Regions from separate parts of the Agarivorans sp. OAG1 genome, predicted to be linked through region 1. Evidence: predicted binding sites of a transcription regulator. Region 1 holds the regulator's gene; each other region holds the start of a gene.
What was found. Region 1 encodes LexA, which represses DNA repair genes until DNA is damaged. Its sites were predicted from a motif close to TACTGTATNNNNATACAGTA; they were not measured.
Positions count from the first base shown of each region.

Region 2: a site for LexA is predicted at 1,265-1,284, ahead of dinB (DNA polymerase IV). Genes of this name have one in related genera too.
Region 3: a site for LexA is predicted at 2,106-2,125, ahead of ruvA (Holliday junction branch migration protein RuvA). Genes of this name have one in related genera too.
Region 4: a site for LexA is predicted at 1,256-1,275, ahead of OAG1_RS17795 (SOS response-associated peptidase family protein). Genes of this name have one in related genera too.

Region 1 covers NZ_AP028990.1:379,471-382,801, forward strand. Annotated here, with positions in the region: gene OAG1_RS01765 (Crp/Fnr family transcriptional regulator) at 74-652, shown strand; gene OAG1_RS01770 (cytosolic protein) at 894-1,232, opposite strand; gene lexA (transcriptional repressor LexA) at 1,503-2,150, shown strand; gene coxB (cytochrome c oxidase subunit II) at 2,481-3,331, shown strand, end outside.
Region 2 covers NZ_AP028990.1:1,455,504-1,458,834, forward strand. Annotated here, with positions in the region: gene OAG1_RS06815 (choice-of-anchor L domain-containing protein) at 1-525, shown strand, start outside; gene OAG1_RS06820 (peptidoglycan-binding domain-containing protein) at 580-1,179, shown strand; gene dinB (DNA polymerase IV) at 1,299-2,393, shown strand; gene OAG1_RS06830 (SPFH domain-containing protein) at 2,586-3,331, opposite strand, start outside.
Region 3 covers NZ_AP028990.1:2,497,425-2,500,755, forward strand. Annotated here, with positions in the region: gene ybgC (tol-pal system-associated acyl-CoA thioesterase) at 1-248, opposite strand, end outside; gene ruvB (Holliday junction branch migration DNA helicase RuvB) at 422-1,429, opposite strand; gene ruvA (Holliday junction branch migration protein RuvA) at 1,444-2,064, opposite strand; gene OAG1_RS11415 (efflux RND transporter permease subunit) at 2,190-3,331, opposite strand, start outside.
Region 4 covers NZ_AP028990.1:3,927,632-3,930,962, forward strand. Annotated here, with positions in the region: gene OAG1_RS17790 (gamma-glutamylcyclotransferase family protein) at 12-605, opposite strand; gene OAG1_RS17795 (SOS response-associated peptidase family protein) at 645-1,211, opposite strand; gene OAG1_RS17800 (methylglyoxal synthase) at 1,325-1,780, shown strand; gene OAG1_RS17805 (super-infection exclusion protein B) at 1,782-2,420, opposite strand; gene dusA (tRNA dihydrouridine(20/20a) synthase DusA) at 2,535-3,331, opposite strand, start outside.

The DNA of each region.
Region 1 (3,331 bases):
TACAGCCACATATAGCTTGGTTGAAAATACACTTATAAGGAGATACGGAACCAGCCAAGAACTTGCTAAAGAAATGATTAAATTAGGAAAAGTGCAGCAACTAAATAAAGGTGACTTCATCTATTTTCAGGATGGAAGGTCAGAATTTATTACCTTTCTAATTACGGGGATACTGGGTTTTCACCAAGCGGGTAATGGCAATTCTGGGGTGTACGTTAATATTATTTATCCTGGAATTATTTTAAACGAGACTCAGTTTTTTATGGGAGGCAATTCGCCCTTAGACATCAACACATCTTGCGAATGCCGAGTGTTAACCTTGTCTTTCAAAAAAGCGCAAAACCTTATTGCTAGCTCTCTAGAATTTAACCAGATGCTGAATCAATCTATGGCTAAAAAGCAGCGAGCACTAAGCCGATTGTTTCATCTTAGCTCTGAGCGTCCTCCTCAGAAAAAGGTATACAAAGCCCTAGAGGTACTTAGTGATCTAAACCAAGATGATGTATTACCTATCAATATACTGTCCTTGGCATCGTTACTTAATATGTCTAGAAACACTGTGGGCAGTGCACTAAAAACGCTGATTTCTAATGGCATTATCGACAAAGCACATCCAGGGTATCGGATCGCTGAAAAGGATCTAACTAGTTAAGCCAAGTGCTTAATATTGTTTACGGTGTGAGAGTCATGCTTTCTCGAGTAAGACACCTTAATGTTAATTACTGTTTAGGTCTCTCAGGAGCTTGTGTTGGGCCGAGATATTACAGTTTTTCTTATGTTCGAATGTGATGCATCATTGTGAAAAATAGCATTTTCACAATCCTTTCTAACCCAGTTTTTCCTATTCCTAGCTAGCGGTTCCAATTCGTCGATTTCAACTTCCTAAATTATTGTCAGTCCAATCGAGTAATAAAGGTTTGCTCGTCATCCACAAAAGCGACAAAGCCGCCGTGGTAGATAAACACCCGTCCGCGTCCCTCCACTAAGCAGGCAAGCTGTGGGTTTAAATCTTCTTCGTTATATTGGCTTTGAAAAGTGCCAGTATCGGTGATAATACCGCTGAATGTCGGCAAATATCCATGCGTGCGCTTGGCTTGATCAATTAGGCTCAGCTCGCTGGCAGTAGAAAAGCATGAGGGGATCGCAGCCGCTTCTTCGATAAACAGTGTTTTCAGTTCTTCAAAAGCTGTAATCACCAGCCAGTCGATGCCGTTAACATGATGGATAAACATAGAGTTTCTCGGTAATTTTAATGCGGCGATTTTATCACTATCAGGGGAAGAGCGTAGTAGAGATTTAGTTGCTAAAGGTGGTAACTTTGTTCAGTTTCCATCACATTGCAATCTGTCTCTCAAAATATGGGGTGTAGTTTCAAAGTAGCGGAAAGAATTCCAATGAAACTGAAACCTACACTACAATAAGTCACTGATTTAGATAAATCCTTGCTTCATTGCTCATGCTGTATATACTAACAGTGTGCTGTATAAACTTACAGGTAGAATATGAAGCCCTTAACACCCCGTCAAACAGAAGTATTTGAATTAATTCGTCGTCATATTTCCGAAACGGGTATGCCGCCAACCCGTGCAGAGATCGCTAAAGAATTAGGCTTTCGTTCCGCTAATGCGGCAGAAGAGCACCTACGAGCACTTGCTAAGAAAGGGGCTATTGAGATGATCCCTGGAGCTTCGCGCGGTATTCGCATTAGTGAAGAGTATTTGCCAGCCAGCGCTAATGAGCCAGTGGCCGAAGACTTAGAACCCGGTTTACCCTTAATCGGCCAAGTGGCTGCAGGCGAGCCTATTTTGGCGCAGGAGCATGTAGAGTCGCACTATGCGGTAGATGCTAACTTGTTTAATCCTCATGCTGATTATTTACTGCGGGTGCAGGGAATGAGTATGAAAGACATCGGCATTATGGATGGTGACTTGTTAGCGGTGCACAAAACCAATAATGTTCATAATGGGCAAGTGGTGGTGGCACGTTTAGAAGACGATGTTACGGTTAAGCGTTTTGAACGCGACGGTAAAATGGTTTACTTGCATCCAGAAAATGAAGAGCTCTCAACTATTGAAGTTGATTTAGAGTATCAAAGCATCGAAATTGAAGGCTTAGCGGTAGGTATTATTCGCACTGCCGATTGGATGTAAGCCTTACATAGCAATAAGTTCCGCCCTTTTTAAGCCCAAATCAGCCCGATTTGGGCTTTTGTCGTTAGCATCACATCTTTTGTGTTTATCCATAAAAATCTCAACAATATATTTACATTTCTTTAACTTAGGGGTTAATTTATAAGCAGTAGCTTGTATTTAGCTGTTGCTGTCTACTACTTTTGGGGTGGGGGATTTCCCTTTTTCTGCAGCTACTTTCCTAGTTTGGAGAGTTGTTGTCGTTGGCTACTAGCAAAGGAGAGCGCTGTGGGCCGATGGATTCAGCTAATAATGCTGACATTCTTTTCGTCGCAAGTATTTGCGCAAGAAATGTCATTCAACTTACGTCCGGGTGTTACCGCCATTAGTGAGCAGGTTTATGGCCTGCACATGACAATTTTTTATATTTGTTGTGCTATTGGGGTGCTGGTGTTTGGCGCCATGTTCTGGGCTATTTTTCATCATCGCAAATCTAAAGGGGCCAAGCCGGCTCAATTTCATGAAAGTACCAAAGTAGAAATTATTTGGACCATCGTTCCTTTCATTATATTGATAGGGATGGCGATTCCTGCCACTAAAACCCTGCTGGCCATGGAAGATCCTTCCGATGCCGATATCACGATTCAAGTAACAGGTTCCCAGTGGAAGTGGCATTACAAATACTTTGACCGTGAACTGGAATTCTACAGTGTGCTGGCATCTGATATGGATGAAGTTAACGGCAAGCTGGAAAAACGCAAAAACTACTTGCTTGAGGTAGACCGACCGCTGGTATTGCCCATCGATAAAAAAGTGCGCTTTTTGATGACTTCGGAAGATGTTATCCACTCCTGGTGGGTACCTGATTTTGCAGTGAAGAAAGACGCCAACCCCGGCTTTATTAATGAGGCTTGGACCATCATTGATAAACCCGGCATTTACCGCGGCCAGTGTGCTGAGTTATGTGGTAAGGACCACGGCTTTATGCCGATTGTGGTTATCGCTAAAACGCAGGCCGATTACGATGTTTGGTTAGCCGAGGAAGAAGCCGCTTATCAAGCCAAACAAGCCCAAGAGTTAGAGCTGGTTGCTATGACTATGGAGCAAGACGAACTGATGTCGCTGGGCAAAAAAGTCTACGACAAAAGCTGTGCGGCTTGCCACCAAGTTAACGGTGAAGGCTTACCAGGTGTGTTCCCTGG
Region 2 (3,331 bases), 1.1 Mb from region 1:
TTTGTGCCGATTTTGCCGGATCCGAGTAACCCTACTGATGAAAATGGTGCCTTTGTATTTGACCTACCCGAGGTACAAAGTGGTGAAACGATTTGGATCGACCCTGATGTAGCGGCTGGTTATGTCTACTCTACTGATGGTATGTTTGCTTCAGTTACCGCACCTTCATTAGCTTCGGTGAATGACCCAGATGGTTACGTGATTGAGTTTTTGTTTGAAGGAGTATTGCAGCAAATTGCATTAGCAGCAGGAGAAACGTTTGAGTTTGGTATCAACTTTGATCCTGTAAGTACCTTCACCTTAAGCGGCATTAACTTGGACCTTGGCTTGGATCCTACCAGTCCGCTGGCATTTGTTACCGGTTTGTCTTTTGTCGAAACGGGCAGCTTCCAAGTGTCGCAGCTACCCGTTACGGTATTTGTGCCAGATAACAACAGTGTGCCAGAGTCTCCAACGTTATTTATGTTTGGTCTAGTTATGGCATTTTGGGCTGGACGAAAAAAACTCAGTGCTTATTATAAATAGTATTGTTTTTAAAAGCCTAAGTGAAAACTTAGGCTTTAATCTTTTTGGGGTGTCATGAAACATATACTGATAGTTGTTTGGTCGATTGCGGTGTTTTTTAGCAGCAGTGCATTGGCTGCTGACGATTCTGGTAAATTTGCTGCAAAAGGCGCCGCAAGAAAAAGCTGTAGTGACTTTACTCAAAGCGCTCAACAGAAAAATTCTGATTACTTACTTTATGGTGGTTGGTTAGAAGGTTACGTGACTTCTTACAATCAATTTCAGCCCTCAAACTATGATGTTGTGCCTTGGCAAACTACCGAGTTGTTGTTGGCATTACTGCAGCGTCATTGTAAAGCTAACCCCGATATTAAGTACTTAGATGCAGTAAATAGCTTAATTAAAACGGTGTTTCCAATTCGCTTAGAAAAAGAGAGCCCGTTAGTGCAGGTCTCTGTGGCCGATGCAAACTCTTATTATTATGTAGAGATTTTGCAGCGAGCTAAGCAGCGTTTAAAGTTTTTAGGGTATTACAATACTGCGGTTGATGGCTCAGTATTTACCCCATTGGATGTGGAAGTATTTGTTAAGTATCAAAAAGACATCGGCATTCCGCAAACGGGTATTCCCGATCAGTTTACCTTGTCTAATTTATTCCTTAAAAAGACTCAATAACACAACTCAATTGTTTACCAAACAGAGCCACTTTGCTTTAAAGCAAAGTGGCTCTGTTACTTTGAATTTTTAGTAAAATATCGCATACTGTGTTTATATACAGTTTTGAGGCGATAGCTGTGGCAGATTTACAGCCAATACAACGTAAAATAATCCATGTAGATATGGACTGTTTTTATGCGGCTGTTGAAATGCGAGACCAACCAGAGCTAGCCGATGTTCCTTTGGCTGTAGGTGGCATGCGCAGCGGTCGCGGGGTGTTGACTACTTGTAACTACCTTGCGCGTGAATACGGTGTTCGCTCAGCTATGCCAACCCATAAAGCCTTGCAGCTTTGCCCACATTTGGTATTGGTGCCTCCACGCATGCAGGTTTACCAAGAAGTGAGTAAACAAGTACAAGGCATTTTTCATGAATACGCCGATGCTATAGAGCCGCTGTCTTTGGATGAAGCGTACCTAGATGTAAGTAATAGTGAGGCCTGCAGAGGCTCGGCCACACTTATCGCTGAACAAATCCGCCAAGATATCTTTGCTAAAACAGGTCTAACAGCATCTGCCGGTGTAGCGCCTGTGAAGTTTTTAGCCAAAATCGCCTCGGATTTAAATAAACCCAATGGTGTATATGTTATTAAACCGCAGCAAGTCAGTGAGTTTATCGAGACCCTAGCGCTCGAAAAAATCTCAGGTGTTGGCAAGGTGAGCATTGAGAAACTGCATCATCAAGGTTTGTATACCGGCGGTGATGTACGCCGTGCAGATAAAGACAAGTTAAAGCAGCTATTTGGTAAGTTTGGCGAGATGTTGTGGCTGCGTTGTCAGGGGGTAGACGAGCGCGCTGTAAGTAACGACCGTAAGCGAAAATCGGTGGCAGTAGAGCGCACCTTTGCTAAAGACGAAGGTAACCAAGCTATTTTGGTAGAGCGCTTGTTAGCCTTGCTGCCTGAGCTTAAGCGGCGCAGTGAAAAGCACTTAAAGCAAGCCAAGATGAATAAGCTTGGGGTGAAAGTAAAATTTGCAGATTTTCAACAAACTACCAAAGAACAACAGTGTCAGCATATTGATGAGTCGGCATTATTGGAGTTGTTTGAAGAGGCGCTTGCTAGAGGGAAGGGAAAGGCGGTGCGGCTAATTGGTTTGCATATTGGTTTGGCTTATGAGCAGCAAAACCAGTCACCACAACTGGTTTTGCCGTTTGAATCGTTAACTACTTAACCTGAACTCGGGATAAGGAAGTGACGATAGCTTTGCAACCAAGTACTTAATCTAGTGTCATGTTTCTGACTAGATAGTCTTGCTTAGTTCAAGGCGAAGCTGCGCGTCAATAGATAGCCTATTGCAAGCAGCTTCAACACCGAAATAAGTAAAAATAGCCACTAGAAACCAGTTTATTATCCCGAGCTTAGGTTATTTAGTAAGGTCTCGGTCATAACTAAGTCGTTTAGCTGCATCTAAAGTTAACATTTGCATAAACGCTCGCGTTTCAGCGTCGCTGCCTGAGGGTGTTCCTGATTGACTACCTGCGCCAAAAACGTTTGTAGGTACGTTACGTTTTGCAAAGGCTTCTGCCCAAAGCGCTTGAATCTTTACTTCCGCTTCTAGTTTCTGAGCTAAGGCGTTATCCGCTTCAAGAATTACCCGCTTTTGATAGGCTTCTGCTTCTGCCAAGGTTCGTTTGGTTTCAGCTTCGATACGGGCTTTTTCTAGGTCGATTTCAGCCGTTTCTTTAGAGATCTCTGCCTGAGCCTTTAACTTCTCTGCATTGGTGATAGCAAGCTGTTTGTCGGTTTGCGCTTCGGTGGTTTTTTGAATCTGCTCAACCTTTGCTTGAGCTTGACGCTCTGCGACTTCACGTTCACCACGAGCAATGGCGAGTAGTCGTTGCTCTTCCTCTTGAACTCGCTGCTCGCGAGCAATGGCTCGGTCTGCTGAGGCTTTTTGTTTGAGCTGCATACGCTCAATAAACTTGGCATTCGGGCGCATATCGGTCACTAATGCTGATACTACCGTTACGCCAAAATCTGTGAAGCGCTGGGACTTACGCATCGGTAAGCCGTTTGTATCTAGTACTTTGTTCACCACAAATACTGTTTTGCTATCGTCACCATATTCTTCTTGGTCGGTGCCCAGAGCGGCGTTGGCAGTGCCTGTAG
Region 3 (3,331 bases), 2.1 Mb from region 1:
CTTTTCATTTTATTGATGGTGGTTTCTACCGAGAGCATTTGGTTGAATAAAGCAGGAAGTTTGTAATCGATATTTAGCGAGCGCACAACAAAACACAAATCTTGTTTCATCAATACATCTTGATCATAGCCAAGCTCGCGCAACCATTCTGTGCGGCCTCGTTCGAAGTACTTAATATGGTTGGCATGATAAACCACCCCGCCAGCATCGGTATCTTCGTAATAAACCCGAACAGCTAAAACCGACATTACACCTATCCCAAATATATAATTACAAATTACTATACACAGGCTAGTGCCCAAGGTTAAGACTCTAAACACTTAATTTAGATAATTGACAAAGAAAATTGGAATAACGGCTTAAAATTAAACACTTTAAGCTCATTTTTTGGCTATGCTGTCGTTATTAAACGACAGCATTTTTATCGTTTAGGAAGGTCTAAACCGAGGTGTAAATAGGCTTTATCACTGGCAATGCGCCCGCGAGGAGTGCGTTGCAAAAAACCTTGTTGAATCAAGAAAGGTTCTAGTACATCTTCTATGGTTTCTTTATCTTCACCTATTGCAGCTGCCAGGTTGTCTAAACCCACCGGGCCACCAGCAAAAGTTTCGGTAATGGCTTTAAGTAGCTTGGTATCCATATAATCGAAGCCTGCACTATCTACGCTAAGCAAATCGAGTGCTTGTGCAGCAACTTGTTGAGTGACTTTGCCATCAAATTTCACATCGGCATAATCACGAACTCGGCGTAATAAGCGATTTGCAATTCGAGGCGTTCCTCGAGAACGTTTAGCTACTTCCCAAGCCCCTTCGCCATCTAAGTCTAAGTTGAGATAATGAGCACTTCGCTTAACGATATCGGATAAGTCTTTAGTATTGTAAAACTCTAGACGCTGTACGATGCCAAACCTGTCACGCAGAGGAGAGGTTAGCATTCCTGCTCGAGTGGTTGCACCAATCAAGGTAAAAGGCGGTAAGTCCAACTTAATCGAACGCGCTGCCGGGCCTTCGCCGATCATAATGTCCAGCTGATAATCTTCCATTGCTGGATATAGCACTTCTTCAACTACAGCACTTAAGCGGTGAATTTCGTCGATGAATAATACGTCGCCAGGCTCTAAGTTAGTTAACAGCGCCGCTAAGTCACCGGCTTTTTCTAACACTGGGCCAGAGGTAGTTTTAATATTCACCTCCAACTCGTTAGCCACAATATTAGCTAAGGTGGTTTTACCAAGGCCAGGTGGGCCGAAAATGAGCAAATGATCTAAAGCATCGTCACGACGACGAGCAGCCTCAATAAAAATTTCTAACTGCTCTACAACCGCGTCTTGACCAGTGTAATCTTCAAGCTTTTTGGGTCTAATCGCTCGATCTACACTCTCTTCTTCAGTTACTGGTGTGGCTGCTACCAAACGGTCAGCTTCAATCATCTAAATTACCTTTGTTACAGTGCCGCTTTTAAGGCTTCTCTAATTAGCTCTTCACTACTCATGCCGCTGGTCCACACTTGTTTAACCAACTTATCGGCTTGATTACCTTTATAACCCAAAGACTCTAGTGCAGCGATGGCTTCATCTCTTGGATCTACGCTTGCTTGTAAAGGTAAATCGCCATGGCTACTTAGGCTATCACTAATTGGCGTTTCTGGAAGTTCTACATTCCAGTTTTTCAAGCGGTCTTTCATTTCTACCAATAAACGCTCAGCAGTTTTTTTACCAATGCCCGGCACTTTCACTAGACTCGATAGGTCTTCGTGTTTAACCGCAAACACAAACTGTTCACAACTTAAACCAGATAAAATAGCTAATGCTACTTTAGGGCCAATGCCATTTACTTTTATCAACTCTCTAAACAAAGAGCGTGAAGCTTTATCATGAAAGCCATAAAGCAGTTGCGCATCTTCTCGTACGATGAAGTGAGTCAACAAGCGTACCGACTCGCCCAGCTCAGGTAGCTGGTAAAAGCAATTCATAGGTAGTTGAATTTCGTAGCCTACTCCAGCCACATCAATTAAAACAAAGGGGGGGACTTTTTCTTCTAAGATACCTTTAATGGTAGCGATCACTGCATAAACTCCTAAACTAACAGCGCTTAGCTTAACTCAAAGACTGGATATATATCCAGTCTTTGAGTTAAAAGTTTACTTAGCACCAATAAAGCCTTGTTAGGTTCTAGTCTCAGTATTAGGCCTTATTCATGTTGCAGCGATTTGTGTTTATGGACCAAGTTCCAATCGGCCAATACCGCATAGGCTGCCGGAATAATAAATAACACCATCATAGTGGACGCAATAATGCCAAATACTATAGACACCACAATTGGTTGCACAACTTGAGCTTGTAAGCTGGTTTCTAACAATAAGGGCAACAAACCTGCAGCTGTAGTTAAAGAGGTTAAAAACACTGCCCGAAAACGCTCTTTACTTGCATTCACTACTGCTTGATAAACATCGTCCCCCTCATCTAAATGATAACGGATATACTGCACCAGCAATATTGAATCGTTGGTTACAATACCTGCTAGGGAGATAAACCCTAGTATTGAGGGCATGCTTAGGTTGTGTCCCAATAAAAAATGCCCCCACAATACCCCAATTAGGGCCATTGGAATCACCGTAAGCACAACTACCGGTTCTAAGTAACTTCTGAACTGAAAACTCAAAATTGCGAACACACCAAATATGCCAATGGCGAAGCTTTTGCTTAAAGAAGCCCCTACTTTCGCGCTTTCTTTAGCTTCACCTTCAAAATCTACCCTTAAGCCTGGGAACTGTTTTCGAAGCTCAGGCAAAAAGCTTTTTTGTACCAATTGCATCACCTCGTTGGTATTGGCAACTCGGGTATCAACATCTGCCATTACTGTCACGGTGCGTAAACTGTTAATTCGTTGAATGCGTACATAAGCGCGCTGATATTCAATGTTTGCAATCGACGATAGCGGTACTTGCTGTCCATCGGCTAACACAATTGGAAAATTTGCTAAGGCTTGTAAGCTTCCGGACTGTTGTTTGTTAAGCCTTACGTCTATTTGCATGTTTTCTGGGCCAATTTGAAACTCGTCAGCAATGACTCCTTGGTAAGAAGCGCGCAACTGCTCCGCGACCATTTGGCCATTAACCATAAATGCCTCTGCACCACCTCGAAGAGATATAACCACTTCTTCTTTGCCAGGTCGCATATCATCTAAAATGCTATTCACACCCTGAAACTTACCCAAGTAGGCTTGTAGCTCAACAGAAGCGGATTTTAATGTATCTAGATTAGAGTGCTGCAAACGAACTTCAATCGCCCGCCCTGCCGGACCCATCGTTGGTTGAGTAAACGCCAATGCTA
Region 4 (3,331 bases), 1.2 Mb from region 1:
TACCTAAATTCTTAGCCCTGAGCGACCGGATTGTAATCAGCCAAATGCGCCATATCATTTAATATCGAATCAATTTGCTCTAAGGCTAGAGCATCCATATTAATGGCCCTTGGGTAAATAGGTTGATGACGGTCATCTAACCAGTGGCTTACCCAATAATTGGTCGAAAGCAAAAACTCGCGAGCGTATTGCTCATTTACCGCCAAACACCCTCGCAAACACACGTCCAAATAAGACTGTAAAATAGGGCTATTGCTCTGTGGATGCCAATACTCTTTAGCCACATAGGTATATATTTTAACCGCTGGTTTTGGCAGCGTATCTAAGAGATCAAGCTGTGAAACATCGAGTAACACTCTATCGTAATCTTCTTCGCGTTTATCCAGTTCAGGCAAGAAGCTTTCATCAAAAGGAATCAGCACCCCATTCACGCTGGCATTATTGTCGGGGGTAATGACAACAGCGGAACGATCATCTGCGCTTTTCAAACCACTCCAATAACGTTGGTAGCCATGTAACCGCGCTGCATAAGCATGTTCACCAGGAAAGGTACACTGTCTGCAATCTGCATCAATTAAACTGCCATAACCAAAAATGTAAATCATCAATCACTCCTAGAAACTTGATGCGACAAAATATACTTACTAAAACAAGCCCATCTGTGGACTATTGCTCGACACATGATAATGAAACTGCTCCGCCTTATATTTACAAGGCTGCCCGCCCAACCAGCGCAAGCCTTGCTCGAGTTCAAACAACAAAGGCATGCGATGATGATATTGCTGCAAAGCATTCGCTGCAGCTTGAGTAAGAACAACTAAGTGCTGTTTTCCCTCAGGAGCCTGTAAATACAAACCACCCAGCAATAATACATTTTGATGCTCCAAACTAAACTCAAAACGTTCTTGATTACGCCATTCATGCCACGCTTTTACTGGCAGTAAACAACGCTGGGTTATCCAGGCGTTTTGAAACATAGCTTTATTAGCAGCGCTTTCTACTCGAGCATTAATAACAAGCTGGGGATGTCGAGGGTGCTTTACTCCCCATATAAAAGGCTTACAACGCAGGGTTTCCTGCTCAAAGATTAAAGCTGGCAACGACTCACTAGGGCGATACTGTTTGGTTTCGCCAAAATCTAGAAATAACGAATCCACACCTACGGCTTGTCGTATTTCATATTCACCGCCAATCATTAAGCTACCGCACACGTTTTTGTTATCCCACCTTGATTATCTGCTGGCTGTTGCTAGCTAATAGTAAATACAAACAGTAACATAATCTGTAGTAAACGCTTTCAAACTAATCGTATTTAAGAGGTAACATGGATACAACCACCCGCACCATGAACGTTCGCAAACGTATTGCATTGGTAGCCCACGACCATAAAAAAACGGCGTTAATTAACTGGGCGAAGAATCATCGCGAAGATTTAATTAAACATCAACTATTTGGAACCGGCACCACCGGTACGCTGTTGTCACAGCAAGGGTTTGAAGTAGAGGCCTTATTAAGCGGTCCAATGGGTGGTGACCAACAATTAGGCGCAATGATTGCGGAAGGTAAAATAGACCTAATGATCTTCTTCTGGGATCCGCTAGATGCGGTTCCGCATGACCCTGATGTAAAAGCGCTACTGCGTTTGGCGGCGGTATGGAATATACCAATGGCTACCAACCAAGCGACAGCTGAATTTATCTTAGCCAGCCGTCACTTTAATCAGGAGTTTTCGGTAGATGTCCCCGATTACGCGGGTTATCTAAAACAGCGTACTAGTTAAACTACGCCGCCGTTTGGCTTTCTGTATCACCGGCACGGATCCTAAATAGTTTCCCAGAGTGAGTACGATTTGCTTTGTAATCTGGTTGTAAAAAGCGAGGGCGAATTGATTTCAAATGTTCAATTTGCTCTTCGTTTAACTTACCAACCGGTAAGCCTAAGGCTTTGTAACTCAGTAATGGCCGTGCCGCTAAATTGATCATCATGTCCACATTGCTTCGTTGCTCGTGAACATGTTGCTCATTCATTGGCTTTAACACACCATTTTCCATTAAGTTTGCTACGGCAGGCTCTTTTAACGGCAGACTTAGTACGCTGCGACGAGTAATAATAAACTCGCGTAAAATAGCACGCTCAGAATGATCCAAACACGAGATCATCGAAGCGAGTCGTTGTAATTCTCGACGATGCTGAACAGCTCCCGTAATACTGGTCATAATCAACAACAACCCGCGGCTAAGAAAATAAGCCAAGCCCGTTACACAACTAATAGTTAACACCATAATCAGTTGCGCGTTTAAGCCTGCTTCAGGTAACCACTGCTTGGGAATAACCAGTAACATGCCACTGGCGGTAAGCACCCACGCCATAAAAATGTCTAATATGCCCCAGCGGGCGATTAAACGTCCTAAAAATTCCATTGTTTTGCACTCCTGACAAAAAGCTGACTCTTCGCAGGTAGTGATAGCAAGGGCTGTGCCAGATAATAAGAAGGCCGCATAAAGCGGCTTCAATTAAACAAGTAAGTGAGCTAACTAGGCTTCTTGATGCTCTGGAACTAAGTCCTTTGCGGCTTGCATCACTTCAATGCCAGCACCTTTCTTATGCGCATTTTCGCTTAAATGCCTACGCCAAGCACGCGCCCCGACGCAACCTTGAAACAACCCCAGCATGTGGCGGCTAATATGTTGTAAACGGCCGCCTTGTGCTAAATGGTTTTCAATATATGGCAGCATTAACTCAGCCACTTGATGGCGGCTTAATGCTGGCTTCGGATCGTCAAAGATCTGTTGATCCACATCCGCTAATAAGTAAGGGTTTTGATAAACCTCGCGACCTAGCATAACGCCATCGAGATGCTTTAGGTGCTCTTGCACTTGTTCCAAGCTAGCAATTCCGCCATTTACGCTTATGGTTAACTGCGAGTAATCAGCTTTTACTTGGTAAGCTCTTGGGTAATCTAACGGAGGAATATCTCGATTCTGCTTAGGGCTAAGACCAGACAACCAAGCTTTACGCGCATGAATAATAAAGGTTTCGCAGCCAGCTTCAGCCACCGGCTCGATAAAGTCTTTTAGAAACTGGTAACTATCTTGCTCATCGATACCAATCCGTGTTTTTACCGTCACTGGAATCTTAACTTGTTGCTGCATTTTACTAACACATTCAGCCACCAACTCTGGCTCAGCCATTAAACAAGCGCCAAAACGACCATTTTGCACACGGTCTGATGGGCAACCAACATTTAAGTTTACTTCGTCATATCCCAAATCTTCAGCGCGTTTTGCACATTCGGCTAATTCCTGCGGATTAGAGCCGCCCAGTTGTAAAG